2 regions of the Streptomyces sp. NPDC053541 genome follow, and region 2 is predicted to be linked to the other one. Evidence: riboswitches for the same ligand, from Rfam matches in the RefSeq annotation. Region 2 holds a riboswitch; the other holds the start of a gene.
The links. Region 2 has a riboswitch for cobalamin ahead of ACIGW2_RS04810 (ribonucleoside-diphosphate reductase subunit alpha). Riboswitches for the same ligand answer to the same signal wherever they lie in the genome.
Positions count from the first base shown of each region.

Region 1: another riboswitch for cobalamin. It lies ahead of ACIGW2_RS14555 (ABC transporter substrate-binding protein); the one in region 2 lies ahead of ACIGW2_RS04810 (ribonucleoside-diphosphate reductase subunit alpha).

Region 1 covers NZ_JBITXM010000005.1:164,641-179,847, forward strand. The annotation lists gene ACIGW2_RS14540 (hypothetical protein) at 218-652, shown strand; gene ACIGW2_RS14545 (class I SAM-dependent methyltransferase) at 665-1,327, opposite strand; gene ACIGW2_RS14550 (hypothetical protein) at 1,602-2,201, opposite strand; cobalamin riboswitch at 2,572-2,714, shown strand; gene ACIGW2_RS14555 (ABC transporter substrate-binding protein) at 2,804-3,886, shown strand; gene ACIGW2_RS14560 (FecCD family ABC transporter permease) at 3,883-4,914, shown strand; gene ACIGW2_RS14565 (ABC transporter ATP-binding protein) at 4,911-5,747, shown strand; gene ACIGW2_RS14570 (D-Ala-D-Ala carboxypeptidase family metallohydrolase) at 5,717-6,469, opposite strand; gene abc-f (ribosomal protection-like ABC-F family protein) at 6,618-8,252, opposite strand; gene ACIGW2_RS14580 (hypothetical protein) at 8,596-8,886, opposite strand; gene ACIGW2_RS14585 (Rieske 2Fe-2S domain-containing protein) at 9,012-9,932, opposite strand; gene thpR (RNA 2',3'-cyclic phosphodiesterase) at 10,170-10,730, shown strand; gene ACIGW2_RS14595 (chemotaxis protein) at 10,880-11,974, shown strand; gene ACIGW2_RS14600 (hypothetical protein) at 12,073-12,858, opposite strand; gene ACIGW2_RS14605 (hypothetical protein) at 12,957-13,703, opposite strand; gene ACIGW2_RS14610 (SpoIIE family protein phosphatase) at 13,859-15,207, shown strand, end outside.
Region 2 covers NZ_JBITXM010000002.1:143,096-158,302, reverse strand. The annotation lists gene ACIGW2_RS04855 (endonuclease/exonuclease/phosphatase family protein) at 1-1,002, shown strand, start outside; gene ACIGW2_RS04850 (endonuclease/exonuclease/phosphatase family protein) at 1,004-1,996, shown strand; gene ACIGW2_RS04845 (aldo/keto reductase) at 1,996-2,961, shown strand; partial or broken gene ACIGW2_RS04840 (hypothetical protein) at 3,003-3,371, shown strand; gene ACIGW2_RS04835 (hypothetical protein) at 3,611-5,281, shown strand; gene ACIGW2_RS04830 (LuxR C-terminal-related transcriptional regulator) at 5,340-6,332, shown strand; gene ACIGW2_RS04825 (DUF3311 domain-containing protein) at 6,483-6,695, shown strand; gene mctP (monocarboxylate uptake permease MctP) at 6,692-8,317, shown strand; gene ACIGW2_RS04815 (GNAT family N-acetyltransferase) at 8,413-8,919, shown strand; cobalamin riboswitch at 8,929-9,090, shown strand; gene ACIGW2_RS04810 (ribonucleoside-diphosphate reductase subunit alpha) at 9,219-11,576, shown strand; gene ACIGW2_RS04805 (ribonucleotide-diphosphate reductase subunit beta) at 11,630-12,586, shown strand; gene def (peptide deformylase) at 12,657-13,307, opposite strand; gene ACIGW2_RS04795 (hypothetical protein) at 13,380-14,360, opposite strand; gene ACIGW2_RS04790 (HD-GYP domain-containing protein) at 14,440-15,207, opposite strand, start outside.

The sequences.
Region 1 (15,207 bases), on a different contig from region 2:
TGCAATGACGCTGACGCCAAACGCAACAACCGCGTTGCAATGGGAAGGGGCGGAGGCAAGGGCGGTCGGGGGTGGTGACGGGGAGTGAGGGGTCACGGTGCGGGCGGCGGGCGCCTCGCCGTGCGCCCGTGCGCCCCCACCAGGGACTCGTTCGCGGGCAGAGGAGCGCCGTCGTCGTGGTTGTCCTTGGCACCAGGACATGGAGAGCGAGGGGCCGATGGGGCGTCAGGAACCGGGCGGATGCGGTCGGGAGTACCGTCTGAAGGAGCTGGACCCGCCGGGTGTGGCGTACGAGACCTGGTTCATCCCCCCACTCGACACGGACGTGGTCCCGGTGGGCCTCGACGGCGTGGCCGCCGCATCGCTCGAGCGCGTGCGCCGTCTCGGCCCGGTGTACGGCGGCGCGGTCCCCGAGGCCGCCGTGCGCCTCGACGTACGCCTGGACGCGGAGCTGGGCCCGGGCGAGAGCGCCGTCCGGGCCCGCGCCCACCGGCTGCACGCGCACGGCCACGTCCTCGTCGAGGCGGAGGACGAGCAGGCGGTCCCGCGCCTCCGCCTGGTCCACCGCCGCCCCCGGCGCCCCGGCGAGGCATGGGTCCTCGCGGACGGCACCGAGGGTGGCGCTGCGGACGGGGCCGATGCCGGGGCCTAGAACCGCCAGGGGCTACGCCCTGCGGGCCAGCAGGTGGACCTCCGGGAACCGGCGGCGGTCGGTGGGCTGCGGGGCGCGGATCAGACGGGCCACCTCCGTGATGCCGGTCTCGCGGAGCAGCTCCGCGAGCCGGTCGGGCCACCAGCGGTGGGCCGGGGCGACCGCGTGGTCGAAGACCTCCGTGGCGGGGCTGGCGCCGTCGGTGGCCCAGAAGCCCAGCAGCAGGTGGCCGCCCGGTGCGAGGACGCGGTGGAACTCCGCCAGGACGGCCGGGACTTCGGCCGGCGGGGTGTGGATGAGCGACCACCGGGAGAGGATGCCGGCCAGGGCGCCGTCCGGGAGGTCCAGGGCCTCCATCGCACCCACCTCGAAGCGCAGCCCGGGAAAGGCCTTCCGGGCCAGGCCGATCATCGCGGGCGAGGCGTCCACGCCGAAGGCGTCGAGCCCCGAGGCGGCCAGATGCGCGGTGACGTAACCGGGCCCGCACCCCAGGTCCGCGACCCGCCCGCCGGGGCCGCCGGGAGCCGCCGTGCCGAGGACGGCCTCGGCGAAGGCGCCCAGCATCGCCCGGTCCAGCGGGCTGTCGCGCAGCGAGTCGCTGAACAGCTCCGCGTACAGGGGTGCGGCGGTGTCGTAGGCCTCGCGGGTGGCACGGAGGGCGGCGTCGTCGACCATGCCCGCGACCCTAACTCCCGCCACCGACAGCGGCGCCAGGTCCTGTCCGGAAAGTGGCGTCGTCTGCCCGCCGGGCAGGGCTCGCGGTGTCCGGTGCGTGCGACCGCACGGCGGAGGTGGGGGCACCTCCCCGGCCGCCAGGCCGAGGGGGCGGAGACGAGGCGTGCCATGGCGACCGACGACAACACGGCGTGGGGGCACCGCCCGTGCCCGCAGGGCCACGGGGGACGGCGTGCCAGACACCGCGAGCCAGGCGAAACCTTCCGGACAGGGCCTAGCAGGTCCCGGGGCTGGTGCGCACCGCGTAGGAGAAGGTGGGCAGCCGCACCTTGGAGGACTCGCCGAGGCCGCCGGGGGCGACGGTCTCGGTGTAGCCGGAGTGGCGGCGGGTGACGTGCATGCAGAAGGAGACCGTGGCGCCGCGGGCGGAGATGGCGTATCGCGCGCGGTTCGCCGTCGGGTCGTCCGCCGGTTCGGCGTCGACGCCGAACCGCGGGGCGTCACCGGCGCCGTGCGCCGCGATCTCCTCCTCGACGCGGAGGGCGAACCCGTCGAAGTCCCCCGCGGTCTCGGGCCCCTGGCCCGGGAGGCCGGTCGCGGAGCTCCCGTCGAGCGAGCCGGTCGCGCCCTCGACGGCCGAGGTCAGCTCCTCGTCGCTCCACTCGGCGTCGTCCTGCACGGAGAGGCCCCGGAAGCCGGTGACGATGCCCAGGACCGCCATCGTGACGAGCAGCAGCCGGCCCACGGCGAAGGCGGCGCCGGAGACCTCGGGCGCACCGGGGTGGCGGGCGGTGCGCCAGGCGCGGACGCGGTCCGCCGGGACACAGGCCATCAGCAGGAGCAGGCCCGCCAGGACGAACGTCACGACCGTCATTCCCGTCACACCGCACCCTCCGCTCCCGCCGCCTCCCCGGACGGTCCTCCCGGCGGCCGGCCGAACCGCCGCACCATGCAAGGCGGACCCGGCCGTCGCACACGGGGGAGGTGCGAGGCCGGGCCCACCACCACGGTAGCGCGCCGCCGGCCGCCCCGTCTGCCGTACGGCGGAAGCGGTCACCGGAATGTTCCGGCCGGCCGGGCAGCGGCCCGCCGGCACGGATCAGCGCGGCCCGGACCGGCGCTCGTAGAGGATCACGCGCCGGCCCCGGCGCCCCCCCAGGAGCATGATCGGCCTGTGGTAGTTTGCCCGGGCCAGTCGTACCTCTGTGCGGGCGCCGCGTGAGCGGACGTCGCGCGCACGGGTCAGGGAATCCGGTGCGAATCCGGAGCTGACGCGCAGCGGTGAGGGTGACGGGCGGGGCATCGGCCACTGGGGCGCGTGCGGCGGGAGCGCCGGCGTGCGCCCCGGGAAGGCGTCCCGTCCGGGTGACCCCGAGTCCGAAGACCTGCTGGCGGCCCCGGCGCGCGACCGACGCCGTCCGGGGAGAACCGTACGACAGGCTCCGCGTATGAGCCGTGGACGCAGAGGATTTCCGCGTGCCCCTCGCACACCCCGCCCGTGCCCTTCGTCGCGCCGCCCTGCTGCTGGCCGGGACCCTGCTGGTCGCCGGCTGCGGCACCGGAGGGCCGGCCGCCGCCGGTGCCTCCGGGGACACCGGGGGCCCGGGCTCCGGCAAGGGCGGCGGAAAGGGCGGCTTCCCCGTGGTCCTCGACGACGACTGCGGGCAGCGGGTCACCGTCGCCGCGCCGCCGCGCCGGGCCGTCGCCCTGGACCAGGGTTCGGCCGAGATCCTGCTGTCGCTGGGCCTCGCGGACCGGATGGTGGGCACCGCGACCTGGACGGACCCGGTCCTGAAGGGCCTGGAGAAGGCGAACGCCTCCGTGCCCCGGCTGGCCGACCGCTACCCCTCCTTCGAGAAGGTGCTCGACACCGAGCCGGACTTCGTCAGCGCCTCCTTCCTCTACACCCTCGGCAAGGGCGGCGTGGCCCCGCGCGAGCGCTTCGCGCAGCTCGGCGTGCCCACGTACGTCTCCCCCGCCGACTGCGTCGGCAAGGACAACAGCGGGGACGGGGACGGGGTGCGCACCCGGCCGCTGACCATGGACACGGTGTACGGCGAGATCCGGGACCTGGCCCGGGTGTTCGGCGTGCCGGAGCGCGGCGAGAAGCTGATCGGCGAGCTGCGGGCGCGGGTGGCGAAGGCCCGCGAGGGCGCGGACTTCGGAGGCCGGTCCGTCCTCTACTGGTTCTCGGACGCGCAGGGTCCCTACATGGCCGGCTGCTGCGGGGCGCCCGGGATCGTGAGCCGGACCCTCGGGGTGCGGAACGTCTTCGACGACACCAAGGAGGAGTGGCCGCAGATCAATTGGGAGACGGTCGCCGACCGCGATCCGGACGTGCTGGTGATCGCCGATCTGACCCGGCGGGCGCAGTCGGCGGAGAGCGCCGCGAAGAAGATCGAGTTCCTTCAGTCGCATCCGGTCACGAAGAACATGACGGCGGTGCGGAAGAAGCGGTACGTGATCCTCAGCGGGCAGGCGATGAACCCGACGATCCGCACGGTCGAGGGCGTCGAGAAGCTCGCGGCGGCGCTGCGGGCCCTCGGCCCGGCCGCGTGAGCCGGTCCCCGCGGAGCCTGCCGCTCCTCGCCGGGGCGGGCGGCTCGGCGCTGCTCGTCCTGTCGGTCGCCGTCGCGGTGACGATCGGACCGGCCGACATCTCGGTGGCCGACGTGTGGTCGGTGCTGCTCGACCGGCTCGGCGGGGGCGGCGCGGCGCCGGTGAGTCCGATCCGGGACGGGATCGTGTGGAACCTGCGGCTGCCGCGGACGCTGCTGGCGGCCGTGTGCGGCGCGGGGCTCGCGGTCTGCGGTGCGGTGATGCAGTCGCTGCTGCGCAATCCGCTGGCCGATCCCTTCGTGCTCGGGGTGTCGTCGGGCGCGTCGACGGGGGCGGTGGCGGTGGTCGTCCTGGGGGTGGGCGGCGGGGCGGTGTCGGTGTCGGCCGGCGCGTTCGTGGGCGCGGTGTTCTCCTTCGCCCTGGTGCTGTTCCTGAGCCAGGTGCTCGGCGGTTCGACGGACCGGGTGGTGCTGGCCGGGGTGGCCGCGATGCAGCTGTTCTCGGCGCTGACCTCGTTCGTGGTGATGACGGCGGCGGACGCCGAGACGACCCGGGGCGTGCTGTTCTGGCTGCTCGGCTCGCTGGCCGGGGCGGGCTGGACGGACGTCGCGGTGTGCGCGGCCGTGCTGGCCGTGGCGCTGGTGGTCTGCGGCGGGTACGCGCGGACGCTGGACGCCTTCGCGTTCGGCGAGGACGCGGCGGCCTCGCTCGGGGTGGCGGTGGCCCGTACCCGGGTGGTGCTGCTGTGCGTGACGGCGTTGCTGACGGCCGCGCTGGTGGCGTCGGCGGGGGCGATCGGTTTCGTCGGTCTCGTCCTGCCGCACGCGGTGCGGCTGCTGGCCGGGCCGGGGCACGCGCGGCTGCTGCCGCTGACGGCGCTGGCGGGGGCGGTGTTCCTGGTGTGGGCGGACACGCTGGCGCGTACGGTGCTCGATCCGCAGGAGGTGCCGGTGGGTGTGGTGACCTCGCTGGTGGGCGTGCCGGCGTTCGTGCTCGTGCTGTACCGGGCGCGGGGGACGGCCCGGTGACGGGCGCCGGGGAGGGGCTGCGCGCGCAGGGCGTGTCGCGGACGGCGGGCGGTGCGGTGCTGCTCGACGGGGTGTGCCTGGCCCCGCGCCCGGGTCAGGTGACCGGGCTGCTGGGGCCGAACGGTTCGGGGAAGTCGACCCTGTTGCGGGTCCTTGCGGGGGTGCTGGCCCCGCACGCGGGGGTGGTGACGCTCGACGGCGATCCGCTGGCCGGGCTGCCGCGCCGGGCGGTGGCGCGGCGGCTGGCCACGGTCGAGCAGCACGCCGACACGCAGGTCGATCTGACGGTGGCGGACGTGGTACGGCTCGGGCGCGTCCCGCACCGCCGGGCCTGGGCCCCGGCCTCGGCGGGCGACGCGGCGGCGGTGCGTTCGGCGCTGGCCCGCACGGGGCTGGCCGACCGGGCGGACCGGGCGTGGCGCACGCTCTCCGGCGGGGAGCGCCAGCGGGTCCAGATCGCGCGGGCGCTGGCCCAGGAGCCGCGTGAGCTGCTGCTGGACGAGCCGACCAACCACCTGGACATCCAGCACCAGTTGGACCTGCTGGCGCTGCTGTCGGGGCTGGGGCTGACGAGTGTGATCGCGCTGCACGACCTGAACCTGGCGGCGATGTACTGCGATCACCTGGTGGTGCTGCGGGCCGGCCGGGTGGTGGCGGACGGCCCGCCGGAGCGGGTCCTGACGGAGGAGCTGATCGCGGAGGTGTACGGGGTGCGGGCGGCCGTGTCCCGGCCGGAGCCGGACGGGCGCCCGCACATCCGCTTCCTGGGCCCGGTCGTCGGTGCCCGGGTGTCCGGTGGGGCTCAGATGCCGCAGGTCGGGGCGGACCAGTAGCGGCTGGGGCGGTGGTCGACGTGGGTGTGGTCGTCGTGGTCGGGGTAGCCCGGGCCGAGGATGCCGTTGAAGCCGTGGTTGCGGGCCTGCTGGGCGAGGGTGCACAGGGAGTGCGAGCCGGCGCCGAGGTCGGCGGCGTCGCCGTAGAGGTGGCGGCTCGTGCTGGAGCCGCCGACCGCCGAGTTGCAGCTGTAGCTGCGGAAGCCGCTGGTCACCCGGATGGGGGCGTCGCCGAGGGCGTGCCGGAGCGCCTCCAGTTTCCACATGGTGCGCAGGGCGTTGGCCTTGGCCGTGGTGGCGCTGACCGCGCCGCCGGCCCAGGTGGTGTTGCAGGTGTTGAGTTCGGCGTACGAGAAGTGGACCGGGGTGCAGTCGTCGTCCTGGAGGGCGTAGATCTTGCTGAAGGTCGCGGGGCCGGCGACGCCGTCGGCGGCCAGGCCGTACGCGGACTGGAAGCGCTTGACGGCGGCGGCGGTGGCCGGGCCGTAGGAGCCGTCGATGTCGAGGACGCCGCCGTAGCCGGGGTAGCCGGCGACCCGGATCTGAAGGGCGGTCACGTCGGCGCCGCCGGCGCCCTGGGAGAGGGTGCGGGACCAGGTGTAGCAGGCGTCGGCCTGGGCGGGGCCGGCCGTGGCGAGCACGCCGAGCACCGCTGACGACAGGAGCATGACAAACGAGAGCAGCAGGCGTACGGGGCGGGACTGAGCGCTGGATCTGGGCATCGGACCTCCATCGCCGAACGAGCCTGGGGCGGCCCGTGAACCGGGCCGCCCCCGAGGCTCGCCGACCGGGTCGACGCGCGTCAACCACGCCGCATGACCGCCAGAGGTCGGACCGGTGAAACCTCACCGGTCCGCCACGGACTCCCGGCTACTCCCCCGGCAGCGCCGTCTCCTTCAGCTCTCCGTGGGCGAGGTGCAGCCGGCGCCCCACCCCGATCTCGCGCAGGAAGCGCTCGTCGTGACTGACCACCAGGAAGGCGCCCTGGTAGGCGTTGAGGGCGCTCTCCAGCTGGGCGACGCTCACCAGGTCCAGGTTGTTGGTGGGCTCGTCGAGCAGCAGCAGGTGCGGGGCCGGGTCGGCGCCGAGGACGCAGGCCAGGGTGGCGCGCAGGAGTTCGCCGCCGGACAGGACGCCGACCGGCAGATGGGCGCGGGCGCCGCGGAAGAGGAAGCGGGCCAGCAGGGTCATCCGCTCCGCCTCGGGGCGCTCGGGGGCCCGGTCCGCGAAGTTCTCGGCGACGGTGCGGTCCGGGTCGAGCAGGTCGAGCCGCTGCGAGAGGTACGCGACCCGCCCGTCGGCGCGGCTGACGGTGCCGCCGTCGGGGTCGAGGGCACCGGCGACCAGCTTGAGCAGGGTGCTCTTGCCGGCGCCGTTGGGGCCGGTCAGGGCGATGCGCTCGGGGCCGCGGATGTCGAGGCCGGCGCCGGGCGCGGTGAAGAGCTCGCGGTCGCCGAGGCGGACCCGGAGCTCCTCCCCGTGGAAGAGGGTGCGGCCTGCGGGCACCCGGGTGTCGGGCAGGTCGAGGGCGAGCCGCTGCTCCTGCCGGAGGGCGCGCTCGGCCTCGTCGAGGCGGGCCTTCGCCTCGCCGACCCGGGCGGCGTGCATCTGCCCGGCCCGTCCGGCGGACTCCTCGGCGCCGCGCTTCATGGTGCCGGCGAAGATCTTGGGCAGTCCGGCGCTCTTGAGGTTGCGCGCGGCGTTGCTCTGCCGCCGTTCGGCGCGCTCGCGGGCCTGCTGCATCTCGCGCTTCTCGCGCTTGAGTTCCTGCTCGGCGTTGCGGACGTTCTTCTCGGCGACCTCCCGCTCGGCCCGCACGGCTTCCTCGTACGCGGTGAACGTGCCGCCGTAGAGCCGCAGTTGGCCGCGGTCGAGCTCGGCGATGCGGTCCATCCGGTCGAGCAGCGCGCGGTCGTGGCTGACGAGCAGCAGGCAGCCGTTGAAGTCGTCGAGGACCTCGTAGAGCCGGTGCCGGGCGTCGAGGTCGAGGTTGTTGGTCGGCTCGTCGAGGAGCAGCACGTCGGGCCGCCGCAGGAGCTGGGCGGCGAGGCCGAGGGTGATGATCTGGCCGCCGCTCAGGGTGTCGAGGACCCGGTCGAGGGCGAGCCCGCCCAGGCCGAGCCGGTCGAGCTGGGCGCGGGTGCGCTCCTCGATGTCCCAGTCGTCGCCGATGGTGGTGAAGTGCCGTTCGTCGACGTCGCCGGACTCGACGGCGTCGATGGCCCGGACGATCGCGTCGATGCCGAGCACCTGCGCGACGGTGGTGCCGCTGCTGAGCGGGAGGCTCTGCGGCAGGTGGCCGAGGGTGCCGTCGACGACGACGCTGCCCGCGGTGGGCCGCAGTTCGCCCGCGATGAGCTTGAGCAGGGTGCTCTTGCCGCTGCCGTTGGGCGCGACGAGTCCGGTCCGGCCGGCGCCGACGGTGAAGGACAGGTCCTGGAAGACGGGGGTGTCGTCGGGCCAGGAGAAGGACAGCTGGGAGCAGATGACGGATGCGGCGGACATGGGCGACCTCTCGGTGGTACGGGAGGACGGGCGCGCCGCCTCGACCCCGGCGTCGACGCACGGGGGAGGCGGCCGGCCCGTCGGGCAGACAGGGGCGGAAGGGGACGACGAGGGGACCACCTCGGCGCGCGTCGTGCCGCGGGCCGGTGGTCTGCCGGGTCCGGGTATCACCCGGAGATGTCGTCGTCCACCACCATGTCTGTGCTCCTCGTCGAGGGATCGGGGTCCGCCAGTCTACCAGCGCCGCGCCCGGCCGCACGGGAATTTCCCGCCGCGGGCCCCGGCCCTCGCGCCGGTGACGGTCCGTCAGGGGTGGTGCGGAAGGCCGGGCGCGGGCGGGCGGTCAGCCGGCGCCGCCGGGGGTCCACTGGTTGTGCACGGGAAGGACACGCGGTTCCGAGGGGATCTCGGGGAGGCCCAGTTCCGCGGCGATCGGCATCATCTTCTCGCCGAAGGCCTTCATGTGCTCCTCGCTCTCCCAGGTGTCGAAGATCTCCAGGCCCTTGTCCGTGGTGGTGCAGGTGTGGGAGACGCACCCCTCGAAGATGCCGGGCACGGTCTGGAGCCGGGCGTTCAGCGCGTCGTACTGGTCGGTGGTGATGCCGTCGAGGACGGCGTGGACGAAGATCGCCATGGCGGTTCTCCTCCTCGCGAGGCTGGTTCACCCCCTCCAGCCAGCACATCACGCCCGGCTCGCCCCGGCATCCGAGCGGAACGGCGGGCGCCGGGCGTCACGGGGTGCGGAGCGGGACTCGGGCGTCACGGGGTGCGGAGCCGGGCCTCCAGGTGGCCGTCGACGAGGCGGGTGTCGAAGGCCGGCTGCGGCGCCGTGGCCGGGCCGGTCACGTTCCAGCCGTCGTCGAGCCGGAAGTGACTGCCGTGCCAGGGGCAGACCAGGCAGCCGTCCACCACTTCGCCGTCCGCGAGCGGCCCGTCCTGGTGGGCGCACCGGCCGGCGAGCACGGCGGGCGCCGTGTCGTCCGCTCCGGTCCGGACGACGACCACCGGCATCCCGCCGACCCGGGCCGGCGCGGGGCGCCCCTCGGGCAGGTCGAGCGGCTCGGGCAGCTCCTCCACCCGGTGCCAGCCGGGCGGTACGAGGACGGCGACCGGCTCGGCGTGGTCCGGGCCGGCGGCCATCCGGTAGGCGAGGTGCCCGCCGATCGCGCCGCCCACGCCGACCGCCGCCAGACCGCCGAAGCCCCAGAGCCGGCCCCGCACGTACCGGCCGAGGCAGCGGTGGCGCAGGGAGACCGCGTAACAGAGCACCCCGGTGATGTTGGCGGCGGCGTGCACGAGTCCGACGCGCTGCTGCGGGCGTCGCAGTTCGGCCCAGTCGACCCAGCCGGACACCGCGGCGGGGCCGGCGACCGCGAGGCCCGCGCCGACCAGGAGCCGGGCCGGCCGCCGCCCGCCCGGGGTGAGGTCGAGGAGGGCGGCGGACAGCCACGCCCCGAGGGGCAGCTGGACGAGCAGCGGGTGCGCGGGGTGCCCGAGCGGTCGGCCGTGGAGCACGTCGCGGGCGGCGCCGAGCGGCACCCGGCGCACCGCGTCCCGTACCGCGTCGATCACGCCGTCGGCCCGCGAGGAGGCCGCGAGCCGGTCCATCGCCCTGAGTGCGGGGCCGGGCCCGCGGTCCGGGGGCGGACCGGGCCGCGGGAGTCCCTGGAAGCTGGTCATGCCCGGCGGGTGTCCCGCCCGCGCCCGCCGAAACCCACGGCGGGTCCGGTGACCGGGTCCCGCGACCGGCCCGCCGTGGCCGGTTCCGTTCGAAGATGACCGGACACGCCCGGATGAGGTACGAAGAACGGCGTGAGAGACCAGCCCCTCGACACCGCCCTCGACACCGCTCCGGCCCCCGCCCCCGGCGCACCGGATGCCGCCGACGCCGCCGGCGCGGCCCCGGCCACGACTCGGGTGTTCATCGCGCTCGCCCCGCCCGACGACGCGAAGGAGGAGCTGGCCCGGGAGCTGCGGCCCGCGCTCGACGCATACCCTTCGCTGCGCTGGAACCGCATCGAGGACTGGCACATCACGCTGGCGTTCCTGGGCGAGCTGCCGGTCGGGGCCGTGCCGCCGCTGCGGGCGCCGCTCGCGGCGCTCGCCGCCGCCCGCCCGCCGCTCGAACTGGGCCTGAGCGGCGCCGGGCACTTCGACGAGCGGGTGCTGTGGAGCGGGATCGACGGGGACGTGGAGGGGCTGCGCCGGCTGGCCGCCGACGTGCGGGACGTGGTCCGGCAGTGCGGCATCCCCTTCGAGGACCGCCCGCTCAACCCGCATCTGACCCTGGCCCGCGCCCGGCGCGGCGACACCGGCCCGGTGACCGGCACGGCGGCGGCCCTCGCCGGCTTCACCGGCCTCCGCTGGCCCACCGCCCGGCTGCACCTGGTCGCCAGCAACATCGGCCGCGGTCCGGGCCCGATCCGCTACCGCGACCTCGAGTCCTGGGCCTTCGAGGGGCACCGGTCACGCGGCTGACGCGGTCCCCCGGGCGCGGGCGGACGAGTCGCGGAACGCCGGGGGCCGGGCCACGATGGTCTTTCGTGGGCCCCTTCCGCGCCCACCCGCCGGGTGGCCACCGCCCCGCCGGCCGCCCTGCCGCCGCCCCGCGTCAGGAAGGCCGTGTCATGGACCCCGTGCTCACCCCGGACGTGCTCGCGAAGCTGCGGCAGCCCCGGCCCTACCCCGCCGTCTCGCTCCTGATGCCGACGCATCGCCGGGAGCCGGACAACGCCCAGGACGCGGTGCGGCTGCGCACGCTCCTCGCCGAGGCGGAGCGGGCCGTGCGGGACGATCCCGCGGTGTCCCGCGGGCGGCGGGCGGAGCTCGTCGACCGGCTGCGCCGCGCGGCGGCGGAGGTGGACCCGCGCCACGCCGAGGACGGACTGGTGATCCTCGTGGCCGAGGGGGAGCACCACGTGTGGTCGGTGGCCCGGACCGTGCCCGAGCGGGTGGTGCTCGCCGACACCTTCCTGACCCGCAACCTGGTCGCCGCGCACGCCGCCGAGCAGCCGTACTGGGCGCTGGTCGTGGCCGCCGACCGGGTGTCGCTCTGGAACGGCGATCCGGAGCGGACCGTGGAGCGCACCGGGGACGGCTTCCCGCTGACCCGGAGCCTGGCGGACCCCGACGTCGAGCGCGAGCAGCGGGTCGGCGACGTGCCCGGCACCTTCCGGGACGAGGCGACCCGGCGGTTCCTGCGCGAGGCGTACGAGCGGACGCGGGCGGTGCTCGCGTCCGAGGCGCGCCCGCTGTACGTGATCGGCTCCTCGGCGGCGCTCGCCGCGCTCGCCGAGTTCGGGCCGCTGTCGCGGGACGCCTTCACGATCGAGCACGGCGGTCTGGCGGCCGGCCCGGCCGAGGCGGTGCACCGGGCCGTCGAACCGCTGCGCACCGCCCGCGAGGCGGCCACGACGACCACGGTCGTCGCCGAACTGGACACCGCGCGCGGGCGGCGCGAGTTCGCCGGCGGCATCGACGAGGTGTGGCAGGCCGTGAAGGACGGCCGGATCCGGCTGCTCGCCGTGGAGGAGCACTACCGGACGCTGGTACGGGACGAGGGCGGGCACCTCGAACCGGCGGAGGAGGCCGCGCCGGACACCCGCGACGACATGGTCGACGAGATCGTCGAGCAGGCCCTCGAACGGGGCGCCGAGGTGCGCTTCCTCCCGGACGAGGTGCTGGCCGACGCCGGCCACATCGCGGGCGCGCTGCGCTACTGACGGCGGCCCGGGCGCGGGCCGCTCCCCCGGTCCCGCTCGGGTCCCCCGTCCCCCGGGTGCCACCGGACATCCGGCGGCACCGCCCTTCGGCCCCTGCCCTAGGGGCAGGTCTCCTCGAACTTCACGGCCTCGAAGGTGACGGGCCGGCCGTCGATCCGCGTGCCCGGGGCCGGAGTCTGGGTGCACACCTTCCAGTTGGACTCCATGAGGACCATGCGGTCCTGGGAGGCGTCGGTGACGGTGATGCTCGCGTTGTCGGGCAGGGCGGAGCGGGCCACGTTCACCGACTTGCCCCTGAAGTCCGGCATGGTGCCGCCCGCTTCGGTCTCGGGCTGCGCCGCGACGTCCTTCGCGGGGCAGTCCTCCTCCAGCTTGACCGTGCCGAAGTCGATGACGACGTCCGTGCCGTGGGTGCCGGGGGCGGGGGTCTGGGAGCAGACCTTCCAGTTGCGGTCGAGGACCTGGTGGCGGTCCCGGCCGAGGGCGTCGTGCGAGCGCAGCCCGTAGAAGCCGAGGGACTGGGCCTCGTCCTGGGCGAACTGCAGTCCCTTGCCGACGAAGTTCGGCAACCTGCCGGTCTCCGGCTTCTTGCTCGGGGCGGCGGTGGCGGGCGCCGCCGGTGCCGTGGTGGGGGCCGGCGAGGTCGTCGGCGCGGGGGTGGACGGCGCGGCCGGCACTTCCTTGGCGGTGGGCTTGCCGTCGTCCTGCTTGGATTCGCCGACCGCGGCGCCGAGGATCACCAGGAAGGCGAACACGCCGCCGATCGACAGGCCGACGATCGCGCCGGTGGACAGGCGCTTCTTCGGGGGCTGCGGGCCCCACGGGCCGGTCTGCGGGGCCGGGTGGTGGGGAGGCTGTTGCGGCCCGGGGTACTGCTGGCTCATGGTCCCTCTCTGACATTCCCGTTGTGAAGGTCCCGTGAACCTACCGCGCACACCCCGTGGTTGCGGACGGGGGTCCGGCAACGGACCGGCCCGGCCCCTCAGTCCTCGTCCGGCTCCGGCAGGGCCGCCAGGTCGTCCGTGGCGCGAGCGGCCTCGCGGCGGGCCTCGGTCAGGGCCTTCTCCAGGCGGCGGACCTCGGCACGGGCTGCTTCGGCGCGCGCGGTCGCGGCGGCGCGGGCCTCGCGGGCGGCTCGGCGGGCGGCCTGGCGGGCGGCCTCCTGTTCGGCCTCGCGGGCGGCGGCGCGTTCCGCCGTGCGGCGCGCCTCACGGGTCCGGTCCGGGGCGGGCAGGGCACCCTCCTCGGGGGCGACGGCGGTGAAGTCGACGGCGGCCTCGGGGACCTTGACCAGCCGGCCGCGGGCCCATTCCCGGGCGACGTCCGGGTGGGCGAGGACGCCGTGGAGGGTCTGTTCGAGCTCGGCGAGGACGGTGTCGCTCACCGGCTGGCCCGCCTCGGCGGCGAGTTCGGCGGCGTTCCTGGCGAGGGTGGCGACGAGCTGGTGCTGTTTGCGCGCGGCCTCGCGCAGGCGCTCGCCGTCGAGCATCCGGTGGGCCACCCGAAGGGTCTCCCCCAGGGCGAGGAAGCGTTCCGCCTCCTCCGGCCGCTCCCGGGCGAGCAGGTTCGCCGCCCACGCCGCGAGCACCGGCCGGCGCAGCGCCGCGAGTGCCTTCGCCGCCTCGGGCTCCTCGCGCCGGCGCGCCTCGGCCACGTACGCGTCCCGCGCCGCCGCGAACTCGGCCGGCCGCAGCCCGTACAGCTCCTGGGTGATCCGCTCCACGTCCACGTCCCCACTCTGCTCCGTCGGGCCGGTCCCGGCGCGTCGTACGCGTCGCGCGATGGATGCCCCGCCGGGATGATGGAGGGACCCCGGAGGGACCGGGCCCGGAGGACTCGGCCCGGAGGAATCGAGCGGCGACGCGGAGGAGGGATGCGGTCCGGATGAGCACGGCGGACCTGCCGGCCGGCCCGGCCCCGGTGAGCGGACCGGCTCCGGTGAGCGGCGCGTTCGCCATGGAGCCCGGTGGACTCCTCGATGTGCTCGGGGTGGCCGCCGTGGTCCTCGACGCCCGGGGCCGGATCGTGCTGTGGAGCCCTCAGGCGGAGACCGTTTTCGGCTATTCGGCGGCCGAGGCACTCGGCCGGCCCGCCGTACGGCTGCTGGTGGCGGAGCCGCACCGGGAGGAGGTGCTGGCCCTGTTCGCCCGGGTGATGGCGGGCGACGGCCCCTGGGCCGGCGTCTTTCCCGTACTGCACCGGGACGGGCGGACCGTCCCCGTGGAGTTCCGCAACACCCGTCTGGAGGACGACGAGGGACGGCCGTACGCCCTGGGGCTCGCCACCGACCGGGCGACGGTCCGCCGGGTGGAACAGGACCTCGCGCTGTCCTCACGGCTGGTCGCCCACTCCCCCATCGGACTCGCGGTGCTCGATCTCGACCTCCGGTTCGTGCTGGTCAACCCGGCCCTGGAACGGATCACCGGGCTGCCGGCCGCCGGGCACCTGGGGCGCTCGTTCGGTCAGGCGGTGCCGTCGCCGGACGCGCCCGCGGTGGAGCAGGCGCTGCGCGAGGTGCTGCGGTCGGGCGTGCCGGTGCTGTCCCGCCAGGTGCGCGGGCCGGTACGGGACCGGGAGCGGCCGGAGGACGCGGCCGCGGGCCCGGACCGGCCGGAGGCGGACGGGACGGAGCCGGTCTGGTCGGTGTCGCTGTACCGCCTGGAGACGACCGGGCGGCGGGTCGTCGGGGTCGCCGCGGCCGTCGTGGACGTCACCGAGCAGCACCGGGCGGAGCGGGCGGCGGCCCTCGCCAGGAACCGGCTGGCCGTGATCGCGGCTGCCTCCGAGCGCGTCGGCACCACCCTCGACCTGGACCTGACCGCGCACGAACTGGCCGAGCTGGTGGTGCCGGAGCTGGCCGACATCGCCGCCGTGGACGTCCTGGAGGACGTCCTCACCGGCCCCCGGCCGGGCGCGGCGCAGGGCTCGGGACCCGCGGTGTTCCGGGCGCTCGCCGTGGAGACCGCCTATCCGACGGTGGCGCGCGAGGCCGCCGACCCCGTCGGCACCGCGGCCCGGTACGGCGCCGAGCGCCTGGTCACCCGGTGCGCGCGCACCGGCCGCCCGGTGCTCGTCGCGCACGTCACGGACGCCGACCTGCCGCACATCGCGCGGGACGCGACCGCCGCGGGCCTGCTGCGCGAGGCCGGCGTCCACTCCTACCTCGCGGTGCCGCTGCGGGCGCGCGGGGTGGTGCTCGGCGTGCTGGACCTGAAGCGGGCGCGGAACGCCGT
Region 2 (15,207 bases):
GAGTGGGCGGCCGACGGGCGGTTCTGGCTGGGGAACCTGGTCGGGATCGTGCCGCCCGCCGCCTTCGCCCTGGTCCCGCTGCTGCTCGCGGCCCTGGCGCCGCTGGCCCGGGGCGCCGCCCGGTGGCGGACGCTCGGCGCGGCGGGCCTCGCCCTGCTCCTCGGCCTCGGGCAGTCGGGCATCGACCCGGTGGCGCCCTGGCGCGCGGAGCCGCGGCCGGGCGCGGACGCGGTCCGGGTCTTCGCCTGGAACACCAACTCGTGGAACCAGTTGCTCGGCACCCAGGACCACTTCTACGCCTTCCTCAAGGCCAAGCGGGCGGACGTGTACCTGCTGCACGAGTACCAGCACGTCACCGCCGACCGGAAGGGGAAGCTCCCGATCGACGACCTGGCGCGGCTGCGCCGGGAGTTCCCCGGGTACGAGGTGGTGGTGCGCGGCGAGCTGGTGACGCTGTCCCGCTTCCCCGTGGTGGGCAGGCCGCCGGTCGGCCCGGCCCGCGCGGTCCCGGCGGGCGCCGACTGGGCGACCGAGTACCGCGAGACCAAGGTGCTGCGCACGGACGTGCGGGTCAGGGGCCGGGTGGTGTCGTTCTACAACGTGCACATGCCGGTGTGGAACAGCATGCCGGACGGGCTGCTCTCGCCCGCCTTCTACCGGCACATGCGGGAGCGCTTCGCCCCGCGCCGGGCCCAGTACGCGGGCCTGGCGGCCGACGTGGCCGCCAACCGCAACCCGGTGGTGGTGGCCGGCGACTTCAACGCGACGGCCGCCATGGCGGACCTGGACCCGCTGCGGGAGCGCCTGGCCGACGCGGCGGAGGTGAGCACCGACCCGTACCCCACGAGCTGGGAGGAGGGCGGCTGGAAGCCCTTCTGGCGCACCGACTGGGCGTTCACCGGGAACGGGGCGCGGGCCGAGCGCTACGCCTTCGGCGATCCGGAGAAGCTGTCCGACCACGCCCCGCAGGAGCTGTGGGTCGGGCTGCCGGGGAGTGACTGACGTGGTCCTCCTGTGCTCCCTCGGCTGGGCGGGCTTCCTCGCCCTGCACCTCGCGCTCAACGGGCGCTGGTGGCCCTGGCTCGCGGTCTCGCTGCTGCCGCCGGTCGCGCTGGCCGCCGTCCCGCTGGCGCTGCTGGCCGCTGCCCTGGCCGGACGGGCGTGGGGCGCCGCCGCGCTCGCGGCCGGCTGTCTGCTGGTGGCCTGGCCGCAGAACGGGATCAACGCGCGGGCGCTGCTGCGCCGGCGGCGAGCCGAGGCCCCGGGCCGGGAGGGCCCGCGGCTGGTGTCCTGGAACACCCAGCACTGGAACCAGGACGGCGACCCGGACCGCTTCTACGCCTTCCTGCGCGGGCTCGACGCGGACGTGTACGTGCTCCAGGAGTACCTGAACGGCTTCGAGGGCGGCGAGGTCTGGGACATCGACGACGAGGAGCGGCTGCGGGCCGCGTTCCCTGGCCACCACCGGGCGATCGGCAACAACGCGGTGACGCTGTCCCGGTTCCCGCTCGCCGGGCCGCCGGTGCCGGTGGGCGCCTGCTCGCTCCGGGCGGACCTGCGCACCCCCGGCGGGGTGCTCTCCACGTACAACGTGCACATCCCGGTGCAGCTGACCGTCATGAACCCGCTGCGGCCGGCCTTCTTCCGGGACATGCGGCGGCGGGCCCGGGCCCGGGACGCGGAGTACGCGGCGCTCGTCGCCGACCTCCGGGACAACCCGCATCCGGTGCTGGTCACCGGGGACTTCAACACCAGCGCGGCGATCGGCGACATCCGCCGGATGCCGGGCACCCTGCGCGACGCGATCGGCGCCTGCCGCTCGGTCCTGCCGGCCAGCTGGAACGCCCGGGCGCGGCTGCGGCTGTGGCGGATCGACTGGACGTTCACCGGCGGCGGCGCCCGGGTCGGCGGCTACCGCTTCCGCGAGGCGCGGGGCCTGTCGGACCACCTGGTCCAGGAACTCACCCTCGTCCACCCCGAGAAGGGAATCGACTGATGGAGCACACCACGCTGGGCGGCCCCGACGGGCCGCGCGTGAGCACGCTGTGCCTGGGCACCCTGCCCTTCGGCACCCGGATCGACGAGGCCACCGCCTTCGCGGTGCTCGACCGCTTCCACGAGGCCGGCGGCACCTTCCTCGACACCGCCAACACCTATGCCTTCTGGGAGCCGGGGGCCACCGGCGCGGAGAGCGAACGGGTCATCGGGCGCTGGCTGCGCAGCCGGGGCGTGCGGGACGAGATGGTGCTCGCCACCAAGGTGGGCGCGCTTCCGGACCCGCCGGGCTCGGCGTGGCCGGAGTGCGCGGAGGGCCTGTCGGCGCCGGTGATCCGCCGCCAGGTGGAGGAGAGCCTGCGCAACCTCGGCACGGACCGGATCGACCTGTACTACGCGCACATCGACGACCGGGCGACCCCGGTCGCCGAGACCATGGGCGCCTTCGGCGAGCTGGTGGCGGCCGGGAAGATCGGCCGGGCCGGCTGCTCCAACTTCGCGGCCTGGCGGATCGAGGAGTCCCGGGGCGCGGCGCGGGCCGCCGGGGTGCCGGACTACGCGGCGGTGCAGCAGCGGTTCACCTATCTGCGGCCGCGCCCCGGCGCCGACTTCGGGGTGAACCCGCACGCCTCCGAGGAGCTGCTCGACTATCTGGCCACCCGCCCGGAGCTGACCTTCACGGCGTACACCACCCAGCTGACCGGCGCCTACACCGACCCCACCAAGGAGGTGCCGGAGCAGTACCGGCACGCGGGCTCGGAGCGGCGCCTGAAGGTGCTCGCGGAGGTCGCGGCGGAGACGGGTGCGACGGCGAACCAGGTGGTCCTCGCCTGGGCCATGGGCGGCCGGCTCCCGGTCCTCCCGGTGATCGGCGCGAGCTCGCCGGCCCAGCTCGACGAGGCGCTGGGCGCGGTGGGGCTGACGCTCGACGAGGAGCTGCGGAAGCGACTCGACGATGCCGACTAGGTCGTTTCTTTCGGATCAGGCCGGATCAGGGGGCACCTCCCGTGCCCGAAGGGCTACGGGGGAGAGCGGCGTCCGGTGCACGGGGTCTCCCCAGACCCGCCAAGGCCCAGGGTCGGGGCCTCCCCAGACCCACCAAGGCCCAAGGGCGGAGCCTCCCCAGACCCGCCAAGGCCCAGGGGCGGGGCCTCCCCAGACCCGCCAAGGCCCAAGGGCGGAGCCTCCCCAGACCCACCAAGGCCCAAGGGCGGAGCCTCCCCAGACCCACCAAGGCCCAGGGTCGGGGCCTCCCCAGACCCACCAAGGCCCAGGGTCGGGGCCTCCCCAGACCCGCCAGAGCACAGGGCTGGAGCCTCCCCAGGCCCGCCAGAGCACAGGGCTGGAGCCTCCCCAGGCCCGCCAGGGCCCAGGGGAAGGATCGCAAGGCGGAGGTGGCGGCACCTCCCCGGCCGCCGGGCCGAGGGGGCGGAAGCGATGTGGTGGGGGCACTCCCCCAGGCTTCGCCGGGGGCACCACCCGGGCGGAGCTCTGGGGGAGTCGAGAGCCCGGCAGGATCCGGAAGAGACGGCCCAGGCGGCTCGGAAGGCCCGGTGGACCGGGGTGGCCGCTCGCCGGGTGGCTGTTCCTGCTGGCGGTCGGCGGGGCTCTCGCGGTGGCGGGGCTCGGGCGGTTCGACCAGTCGTTCACGACGGTCGGCGGGCCCGGGCACCGGGCCAACCAGGAGGTCCACGAGCGGTACGGGAACGGGGCGGCGGTCCCGCCGCTGGTGGCCGTGGCGCCGCCGGAGGACCCGGGCGCGGTGGCCCGGGCGGCCGGTCCGGGGGCGCGGACGCTGACCCGGACCGAGCGGGGCCTGACGTACACGCTGGTGTACCCGGGCGCCGGGCGGGCGGACCTGGCGGGGCTGGCCGCGATCGAGGAGACGGCGCGGGCGCTGCGGGCGGCCGGGGCGGAGGTGACGGGCGTGCTGCCGCTGACGGCGGACAGCGCGGCCGGCGGGCCCGGTCCGCTCGCCCTGGCCGCGCGGGCGGCCTGTGCGCTGGGCCTCCTGGTCCTCCTCGTCGTGACCTTCCGCTCGCCGCTCGGGGTGCTCGTCCCGCTGCTGCTCGCGGCGACGACCGCGGTGGGCGCGCTGCTCGTGACGGAGGCGGTGGCCTCGGTGACACCGGTGAGCTTCGTGGTGGTCTACCTGGTGCCGGTGGCGTCCCTGGTGCTCGCGGTGCACCGGCGGGCGCTCCCGCCCGGAGCCGCGGCCCGCTCGGCCCGCGCCTTCGGCGCGGCGGGGGCGGCGGCGTGCGGCGTGCTGGCCCTGTTCCCGGGGACGTTCCTGCGCTCGGCCGGGATCGCGGGCGCGGCCGTGTGCCTGACCGGGCTCGCGGTGGCCCGGTGGCTGGACCCGCTGCTGCCGCGGGCCGAGCGCGCGCCCCGGCGGGCCGGCCGGCGCCCGTCCGCGTCCCGGGCCCTGCCGCGCGTCGCCCTCGTGCTCCTGGTGCTCTGCGCGGGCGCGGCGTCCTTCCTCCGGGTCGGCAACCCGGAGGCGCGCGCCCTGGTGGCGGCGGGTCCGGCCCGCGCGGGGCTCGACCGGCTCGCGGCGGCCGGGGTGGCGCCGGGGGTGCTCAACCCCCTGGAGGTCCTGGTCCCTTCGGGCTCGGCGGGCGCGGCGGACGCGGCCGTGCGGGCGGCCGGGGCGGTGCCGGGCGTGCGGTTCGCGGTGGCCCCGGACGGGCCCGGGTGGCGGCGGGACGGCACGGCGCTCGTGGTGGTGGTGCCGCAGGAGGAGCCGATGACGGCCGGCGGCGCCCGGACGGTCGAGGCGGTGCGGGCGGCGCTCGCCGGGACGGGCGCACGGGTCGGCGGCTCGGGCGTGGTGGACCGGGACCTGGTCGCGGGCGACTACCGGCTGCTGCCGTACGCGGTGCCGGCGGCGGCGCTGGCCGCCTTCGCGGTCCTGGCCCGCCGGGAGGGCGCCCCGCGCGCCGCCCGCTCCCTGCTCGCCGCCCTGCTCGCGGCGGGCGCGGCGGCGGGCGTCCCGGTGCTGCTGTGGCAGTACGGCCCGGCGGCCACGGGCGCGGTGACGGGCTGGGTGCCGCTGGTGGTGGGCGCCTGCGCCTTCTGCGTCACCCTGGAACGGCCCGCCCTCCCCGCGGCGGCCGCGGCCGCCCTCGCGGTCCTCGCGACCGGCATCGGCCCTCAGGTCGAACTCGCCCTGTTGGCCTCGGGGTTCGCCCTCACGACCCTGCTCGGCGCGGCGGCGGCCCGGGCCCTGCCCGTACCGGAACCGGATCACCGTCTCACCCCTCGGAGTTCACCCCGATTGGTCTAGACCTAGAAGGGTGCACCCCTCTAGCATCGACGACCGCCGTGACAAGGGGGAGATCGGAATGCTGGAGGCACTCGGCATCAAGGAGTCGACGGAGCACGTCTACCGTCTGCTCCTGGAACGGCCCGAGTACGGGGTGGCGGAGATGGCGGCCCAACTGGGCCGCAGCGAGAGCGAGGTCCGCGAGGCGCTGCTGTGCCTGGCGGACCTCAAGCTCGTCCTCATGGACGAGTCCTCCGGCGAGGTGGAGCCCTACTCCCCCGACGTCGGCTTCTCCTTCCTGCTGTCCCGCGCCGAGGCCGAACTCGGCCGGCGCAGACGCCAGGTGGAGCAGGCGGGGCGCGCCGTCGCCGGCATCCTCGCCGGCTACGCCGAGCGTCCCGGGCACGCCGCGCACACCGCCCACCGCGACCCCGTCGACCGGATCAGCGGGCTCGACGCGGTGCGCGAGCGCCTGGAGGACCTGGCCGCCGGCGCCCGCACCGAGTGCCTGTCGCTGCTGCCGGGCGGCGCGCAGCTGCCCGACACCATGGACGCCAGCAAGCCGCTGGACCAGCTCGCCCTGGAGCGCGGGGTGCGGATCCGCTCGATCTACCAGGACAGCTTCCGCAACGACCCGCCGACCGTCGAGTACGTGCGCTGGTACTGCGGCCTCGGCGGCGAGGCCCGCACCGTGCCCGTGGTGCCGATGCTCATGGTGGTCGTGGACCGGGAGGCCGCGCTCGTCCCGCTCGACCCGCAGGACGGCCGGGCCGGCGCCCTGGAGGTGCGCAGCCCCGGCCTGGTGCACGCCCTGGTGGTCCTCTTCGACCGCATCTGGGAGGCCGGCACCCCCTTCGGCGAGGCCCCGCGCCGCGACGAGCACGACCTCTCGCCGCAGGAGCGGGAGTTGCTGATGCTGCTCGGCATCGGCTGCACCGACGACATCGCGGCCCGACGGCTCGGGGTCTCGCTGCGCACCGTGCGCCGGATGAGTTCGGAGCTGATGTCCCGGCTCGGCGCCCGCAGCCGCTTCGAGGCGGGGGTCCGCGCGGTGAAGGAGGGCTGGCTGTGAACCCGAACAGGAACAGATCCGTGATACGGACAGGGGTTCCGAGAATGCGAACGGTCCCCTAGATTTCCTCGGCATTACCAGGTCATCGGCTCGTGGGACGGGATCGCCATGTCACAAGCGACACAAGGGAAACAATCGGTCATCACCCCGATGAGAGTGGTGATCGCGCTCTGTCTCTTCGCGCCGTTCGTCGCGATGCTCTGGGTGAGCTCGTACGCGAAGGTGGAGCCCACCTTCGTCGGCGTCCCGTTCTTCTACTGGTACCAGATGCTCTGGGTCGTGATCTCGACCGGGCTCACCATGGTCGCCTACAAGCTGTGGCAGCGTGACCAGCGCGCCCGCAAGGGGGGTGCGTCGCAGTGAAGGACGGCGTGAACGGCGTCGCGCTCGGCGTCTTCGTCTTCTTCTTCCTGGCCGTCACGGTCATGGGCTTCCTGGCCGCGCGCTGGCGCAAGGCCGAGAACGAGCACAGCCTCGACGAATGGGGCCTGGGCGGCAGATCGTTCGGCACCTGGATCACCTGGTTCCTGCTCGGTGGCGACCTCTACACCGCGTACACCTTCGTCGCCGTCCCGGCGGCGATCTACGCGGCGGGGGCGGCCGGCTTCTTCGCCGTGCCGTACACCATCCTGGTCTACCCTCTGATCTTCACCTTCCTGCCGCGCCTGTGGTCGGTCTCGCACAAGCACGGCTACGTGACCACCTCCGACTTCGTCCGCGGGCGCTTCGGCTCCAAGGGCCTGTCGCTCGCGGTCGCGGTCACCGGCATCCTCGCCACCATGCCGTACATCGCGCTCCAGCTGGTCGGCATCCAGGCCGTCCTGGACGTGATGGGCGTCGGCGGCGGCGAGAACACCAACTGGTTCGTCAAGGACCTGCCGCTGCTCATCGCCTTCGGCGTGCTCGCCGCGTACACCTACTCCTCGGGTCTGCGCGCCCCGGCGCTCATCGCCTTCGTCAAGGACACCCTGATCTACCTCGTCATCGCGGTGGCGATCATCTACATCCCGATCAAGCTGGGCGGCTTCGACGAGATCTTCGGCAAGGCTGCCGAGGCCTACCAGACGGTCAACCCCGCGACCGGCAAGCCCAAGGGCGCCCTGGTGCCCGGCGAGGCGGGCCAGTGGACGTACGCGACGCTGGCGCTCGGCTCGGCGCTCGCGCTGTTCATGTACCCGCACTCGATCACCGCGACGCTGTCCTCCAAGAGCCGTGAGGTGATCCGCCGCAACACCACCATCCTGCCGCTGTACTCGCTGATGCTGGGCCTGCTCGCGCTGCTCGGCTTCATGGCGATCGCCGCCGGTGTGAAGGTGACCAACGGACAGCTCGCCATCCCGCAGCTCTTCGAGAACATGTTCCCGGACTGGTTCGCGGGCGTGGCCTTCGCCGCCATCGGCATCGGCGCGCTCGTGCCGGCCGCGATCATGTCGATCGCCGCGGCCAACCTCTTCACCCGCAACATCTACAAGGACTTCATCAAGCCCGACGCGACCGCCGCGCAGGAGACCAAGGTCTCCAAGCTGGTCTCGCTGCTGGTGAAGGTCGGCGCGCTGGTCTTCGTCCTCACCATGGACAAGACCGTCGCCATCAACTTCCAGCTGCTCGGCGGCATCTGGATCCTGCAGACCTTCCCGGCCCTGGTCGGCGGTCTGTTCACCCGGTGGATGCACCGCTGGGCGCTGCTCGCCGGCTGGGCGGTCGGCATGGTGTACGGCACGGCCGCCGCGTACGGCGTCGCGAGCCCCACCCAGAAGCACTTCGGCGGCTCCTCCGCCGAGATCCCGGGCATCGGCGAGATCGGCTACATCGGCCTCACCGCCTTCGTGCTCAACGTGCTCGTCACCGTGGTCCTCACCTTCGTCCTGAAGGCCGTCAAGGCCCCCGAGGGCGTCGACGAGACCTCGCCGGAGGACTACACCGCCGACGCCGGTGACGCGGGCGTCGTCACCGAGCTGCCGAAGGTCGGCGCCGCCGGTCACTGACCCCGGACCGGCCCCGGCACCGTCGTGCACCGGCTCCGCCCGCCCCCGGGATTCCCGGAGGCGGGCGGAGCCGTGTCCGGGGCAGACTGCCTGCCATGGACTTCACGATCAGAGCAGTGCGCCCCGAGGAGTACGAGGCCCTCGGCGAGCTCACCGCACACGCCTATCTCGCCGACGGCTTCCTGGCCTTCGGCGAGGACGACGACTACGCGCACCTGCTGCGGGACGTGGCGCGCCGGGCCGCCGAGGCCGAGGTGCTGGTCGCGGTGGACACCGACGGCACGGTGCTCGGCGGCGTGACCTTCACCACCGGCAGCGGCGCGTGGGCCGACATCGCGGAGCCGGACGAGGCCGAGTTCCGGATGCTGGCGGTCGCCCACGCGGCGCGCGGCCGGGGCGTCGGCGAGGCCCTGGTGCGGGCCTGCGTCGAGCGGGCGCGGGCCCTCGACGGCATCCGCCGGCTCGTGCTCTCCACCCAGCCGACCATGGGCACCGCGCACCGCGTCTACGGACGGCTCGGCTTCGTCCGCGCCCCCGAACGGGACTGGAAGCCGCTCCCCGACCACGACTTCACGCTCCTCGCCTACGCCCTCGAACTCTGAGCGACACAACATGTGGGGGGCGCATTCGGCGGCGCCCCCCACATGTATGCTCTTCCTCGCTGTCGCCGCAGGGGAATCCGGTGGAAATCCGGAACTGTCCCGCAACGGTGTGCTTTCGCGTGTTTCGCGTCCGGGTGAGTCCGAAGACCTGCCGACAGCGCGCCCGGTCCGTCCGGTCCGGGTGCCACAGACGTCCGGGCCTCGCGGAATGGGCCGGTGGACGCGGCGCCGCCCTGCCCGTGGCCGCCCGTTCCCGCCTCCCCGCCCTGGCCCCGAGCCGAGCGAGGGAGAGCCCCCACGTGACCATCGCGCCCGCCGATCCGGCCGCAGCGATCGAGAACGACGGCCCCGGGACCGTACTCCTGCGGACCCTGACCGAGCTGACCGCCGACCTCCCGGACACCGACCCGGGCAAGGTCGCCGCCGCCGCGCTGCGCGGCCGGCACCCCGGCTCGGACGAGGCGGAACTGCGCGGGCTCGCCACGGAGGCCGCCGCCGGCCTGATCGCCGAGGACCCGGCGTACTCCCGGCTCGCCGCCCGGCTCCTGACGCTCACGATCGCCGAGGAGGCGGCCGGCCAGGGCGCCGTCTCCTTCTCCGCCTCCGTCGCCGTCGGCCACCGCGAGGGCCTCATCGCCGACCGCACCGCCGAGTTCGTCGCGCGGCACGCGGAGCGCCTCGACGCGACGATCGACCCGGCCGCCGACGACCGCTTCGGCTACTTCGGCCTGCGGACGCTCTACTCGCGCTACCTGCTGCGCCACCCGATCACCCGCCAGGTCGTCGAGACCCCGCAGCACTTCATGCTCCGGGTCGCCTGCGGCCTCGCCGAGGACGAGTCGGTCCGCGCGCTCGACGAGGTCACCGCGCTGTACGGGCTGATGAGCCGGCTCGACTACCTGCCGTCCTCCCCCACGCTCTTCAACTCCGGCACCCGCCACCCGCAGATGTCGTCCTGCTACCTGCTCGACTCCCCGCTGGACGAGCTGGACTCCATCTACGACCGCTACCACCAGGTCGCCCGCCTCTCCAAGCACGCCGGCGGCATCGGCCTCTCCTACTCCCGGATCCGCGCCCGCGGTTCGCTGATCCGCGGCACCAACGGGCACTCCAACGGCATCGTGCCGTTCCTGAAGACCCTCGACGCCTCCGTCGCCGCCGTGAACCAGGGCGGCCGCCGCAAGGGCGCCGCCGCCGTCTACCTGGAGACCTGGCACGCCGACATCGAGGAGTTCCTGGAGCTCCGCGACAACACCGGCGAGGACGCCCGCCGCACCCACAACCTCAACCTGGCGCACTGGATCCCGGACGAGTTCATGCGCCGGGTCAACGCGGACGCCGAGTGGTCGCTGTTCTCCCCGGCCGACGTGCCCGAGCTGGTCGACCTGTACGGCGAGGAGTTCGACGCCGCCTACCGCAAGGCCGAGGCGGCGGGCCTGGCCCGCAAGACCATGCCGGCCCGGGACCTCTACGGGCGCATGATGCGCACCCTCGCGCAGACCGGCAACGGCTGGATGACCTTCAAGGACGCCTCCAACCGCACCGCCAACCAGACCGCCGAGCCCGGCACCGTCGTGCACTCCTCGAACCTCTGCACCGAGATCATCGAGGTCACCGACGACGGCGAGACCGCCGTCTGCAACCTCGGCTCGGTCAACCTCGGCGCCTTCGTGCTCCCGGAGACCGGCGAGCTCGACTGGGACCGGCTGGACGCGACCGTCCGCACCGCCGTGACCTTCCTCGACCGGGTCGTCGACATCAACTTCTACCCGACCGAGCAGGCCGGCCGCTCCAACGCCAAGTGGCGCCCGGTGGGCCTGGGCGCGATGGGCCTCCAGGACGTCTTCTTCCAGCTGAAGCTGCCCTTCGACTCCGCCGAGGCCCGCGCGCTCTCCACCCGGATCGCCGAGCGGATCATGCTGGCCGCCTACGAGGCCTCCGCCGACCTCGCCGAGCGCAACGGACCGCTCCCCGCCTGGGACCGGACCCGCACCGCGCGGGGCGTGCTGCACCCCGACCACTACGACGTCGAGCTGACCTGGCCGGAGCGCTGGGCCGCGCTGCGCGAGCGGATCGCCGCCGTCGGCATGCGCAACAGCCTGCTCCTCGCCATCGCCCCGACCGCCACCATCGCCTCGATCGCCGGCGTCTACGAGTGCATCGAGCCGCAGGTCTCCAACCTCTTCAAGCGCGAGACGCTGTCCGGCGAGTTCCTCCAGGTCAACTCCTACCTGGTGGCCGAGCTCAAGCGGCTCGGCGTGTGGGACGCGCAGACCCGCGAGGCGCTGCGCGAGTCCAACGGCTCGGTGGCCGGCTTCAGCTGGGTCCCGGCCGAGGTGCGCGAGCTGTACCGGACCGCCTGGGAGATCCCGCAGCGTGGCCTGATCGACATGGCCGCCGCCCGCACCCCCTTCCTCGACCAGTCGCAGTCCCTGAACCTGTTCATGGAGACGCCGACCATCGGCAAGCTGTCGTCGATGTACGCGTACGCCTGGAAGCAGGGCCTGAAGACCACGTACTACCTGCGCTCGCGCCCGGCGACCCGGATCGCCCGCGCCGCCCAGGCGACCACCCTCCCCGTCCAGCAGGCGGCCCCCGACGCGGACGCCGTCGCCTGCTCCCTGGAAAACCCCGAGTCCTGCGAGGCCTGCCAGTGACCAGCCGTAAGAACAACCTGCTCGACCCGGGCTTCGAACTGACCCTGCGTCCGATGCGCTACCCGGACTTCTACGAGCGCTACCGCGACGCCATCAAGAACACCTGGACCGTCGAGGAGGTCGACCTCCACTCGGACGTCGCCGACCTCGCCAAGCTCACCCCGGGCGAGCAGCACATGATCGGCCGCCTCGTCGCGTTCTTCGCGACCGGCGACTCGATCGTGGCCAACAACCTGGTGCTGACGCTCTACAAGCACATCAACTCCCCGGAGGCGCGGCTCTACCTGAGCCGCCAGCTCTTCGAGGAGGCCGTGCACGTCCAGTTCTATCTGACGCTGCTCGACACCTACCTGCCCGACCCGGACGACCGGGCGGCGGCCTTCGCGGCCGTCGAGAACATCCCCTCCATCCGCGAGAAGGCGCAGTTCTGCTTCCGCTGGATGGACTCGGTGGAGAAGATCGACCGGCTGGAGACGCAGGCCGACCGCCGCCGCTTCCTGCTCAACCTGATCTGCTTCGCCGCGTGCATCGAGGGCCTGTTCTTCTACGGAGCCTTCGCCTACGTCTACTGGTTCCGGTCCCGCGGTCTGCTGCACGGCCTGGCGACCGGCACCAACTGGGTGTTCCGCGACGAGACGATGCACATGAACTTCGCCTTCGAGGTCGTGGACACCGTCCGCAAGGAGGAGCCCGAGCTCTTCGACGACGAACTCCGGCAGCAGGTCACCGACATGCTGAAGGAGGCCGTCGAGGCGGAGCTGCAGTTCGGCCGCGACCTGTGCGGTGACGGCCTGCCGGGCATGAACACCGAGTCGATGCGCGAGTACCTCCAGTGCGTCGCCGACCAGCGCCTCACCCGCCTCGGCTTCGCCCCGGTCTACGGCTCGGAGAACCCGTTCTCCTTCATGGAGCTCCAGGGCGTCCAGGAGCTGACCAACTTCTTCGAGCGCCGCCCGTCCGCCTACCAGGTGGCGGTCGAGGGCTCGGTGGACCTGGACGAGGACTTCTAGTCCGTACGCCCACGAGGAAGGGCCCCGCACCGGTGACGGTGCGGGGCCCTTTCGCGCATCGGCGACGAGGTCACTCGTTCGGGACCACCGGGTAGCGCGGGGTGCCCTCGGCCATCTGGCGCAGGGCGTCCTTGCGGTCCCGCTTCGACAGCTTGTCGATGTAGAGGAAGCCGTAGAGGTGGTCGGTCTCGTGCTGGAGGCAGCGCGCGAAGTAGCCGGTGCCGCGGACCTTGATCGGGTTGCCGAGCATGTCCTGGCCGGTGACCTCCGCGTAGTCCGGGCGGGGCAGCTCGGCGTAGGCGGTCGGCACGGACAGGCAGCCCTCGCTGCCGTCGTCCAGGTGCCGCTGCTCGGCCGGCAGGTCCACCAGGACCGGGTTGACCACGTGGCCGACGTGGCGCTTGCCCTCGTCGTCCATGCAGTCGTACACGAAGACCTTCAGGTCCACGCCGATCTGGTTGGCGGCGAGGCCGACGCCCTCGGCGGTGCGCTGGCTGGCGAACATGTCGTCGATGAGCGACGCCAGCTCGGCGTCGAACGAGGTGACGTCCTTGCACTCGCGGTGCAGGACGGGGTTGCCCACGACCGTGATGGGGCGCGAGGTGCCGCGCTCGCGGTGGGCGGTCTCGCGGGCCTCGGTGTCCTCCGTGTCGACGATGTAGCCCTCGTCGTCCACGGCGTACACGCCCGTCTGCTCCTGCTCAGTGCCCTGCTGCGACATGTCCGCCGTACGCCTTCTTCCTGAGATCCGAGGGATCCGTCGTGACTGTGGGGTACAGCCTACAAACAGCGGTCAGCAGACTTCTTCCAGATCACGCCATTCCCGGCTGTCCGGGCTGTCCGCGACCCAGCCGTCGAGCAGTCCGCGGACCAGGCCCGCGGGCGCGGCGATGCCGCACTCGCGCTCCGGCACCCACAGCTCGCCGGGCGAGCGGTGGCCCAGCGGGCCGGGGTGGCCGGGCTCGCTGTGGTCGTGCGGGTCCAGGTGCTCGCCCTCGCCCTCGGCGCTGGGCATGGTCGACTCGGAGCAGGCCCGGCACAGCAGCCGCACGGAGGACGACCAGTCCTCGGCGGCGAAGCCCGCGTCGGCGGCCAGCTGCTCCAGGGCGTCCCGGTCGGCCTCGGTGGCGGCCTCCAGGAGGACCACCCAGGTGGGCACCGGGGAGGGCGCCCACAGCTCGATCTCGTCGAAGACCGGGTAGGAGGGGCCGGCGCTGGTGGTGCGCTCGCCGTTGGGCACGCCGTCGTGCAGCACGACCTCGCCCCAGCGGCGGCCCGAGGACGGCAGCGGGATGGACAGCACCTCGATCCGGGCCGGGTCGAGCCGGCGGCCCCACACGACCTCGGCCTCGCCCTCCGGCGAGAGCCGCACGGCCGCGCTGCCCAGCTCCATGCCGGCCGGCTCGCCGGTGCCGGAGGCGGCCCCGGGCACCCGGAGCCCGTAGGCCTGCCAGGCGCGGCGGGCCAGCGGCCAGTCCTGCAGGGCGGTGGCGGCGATGCCCACGTTCCACCAGTCGGGGGCGCCGGTCTCCTTGTCGAGCAGGGCGACGGCGCGCAGCCCGGCGGCCCGGGCCTGCTCCCAGTCGTGCCGGAACTTGTGCAGCAGGGCCAGGTTGAACCAGGACTCGGAGAGCCAGGGCTCCAGGTCCGCCGCGCGGGTGAGCAGCGCGCCCGCGTCCTCGTACCGGCCGTCGCCGATCAGCGTGAACGCGCGGTCGGTGGCCTGCCGCCACGAGGCGGAGGGCCGATGCCGTACCTTCCCGAAGATCCTCACGATTCCCGCCTGCCGGTCGCTACACCCTCTTGTTCGCATCCAACCATGCCCGGTCGGACGCGCGCTCATTACCCATGGGTTACCCCGGAGGAGCTGGGGCGACGCCGCCCCGGGCGAGAACGCGTGCGAGGGACTCGACGACCTCGGGGTGGTAGTCGCGGGCGGTGCCGAGCCGGAGCCGTTCCAGGGCGCCGAGACCGCCGCCCGTCCGGCCTCCGGCCAGGTCGTCGTAGGCGTTCACGACCCGCACGATCCGGGCGGGCAGCGGCTGCTCGCGGTACGGGTCGGCCTGCCGCTCGACGATCCGGGCGACGGCCTCGGGGACCCCGGTCTGGCGCACCACGGCGGCGCCGAGCAGGGCGATCCGGCGCTGTTCGGCCGGCGGCAGCGGGGCGGTGGCGCCGCCGTCGACCGGGTCGACCAGCGAGAGCTGTCCGATGTCGTGCATGAGCGCCGCGTGTTCGAGGACGGTCAGCGCGGGCCCGGACAGGCCGAGCTCCAGGCCGACCGCCCGGCTGAGCGCGGCGACCCGGTGGGCGTGCCCGGGCGGGGTGCAGCCGGCGATCTCGGTGGCGCGGGCGAGGGAGGCGATGGTCTGCCGGTTGGTGGTGCGCACGGCGGCCCAGCGGCGCAGCGAGACCTGGGTGATCAGCAGCGGTACGGCGAAGACGGGCAGCGCCCACAGTCCCGCGACGGCCACTCCGAGGGCCATCACGGCCCCGGTGGCGCACACGGCGGAGCCGATGCCGAGCAGGGCCCGCAGCTCGTCGCGGAGCAGCGGCCCGTAGGGGTGTCCGTGACGGGCACGGCGCAGCAGGGCGGCGAGGACGGCGTCGCAGAGGGCGGT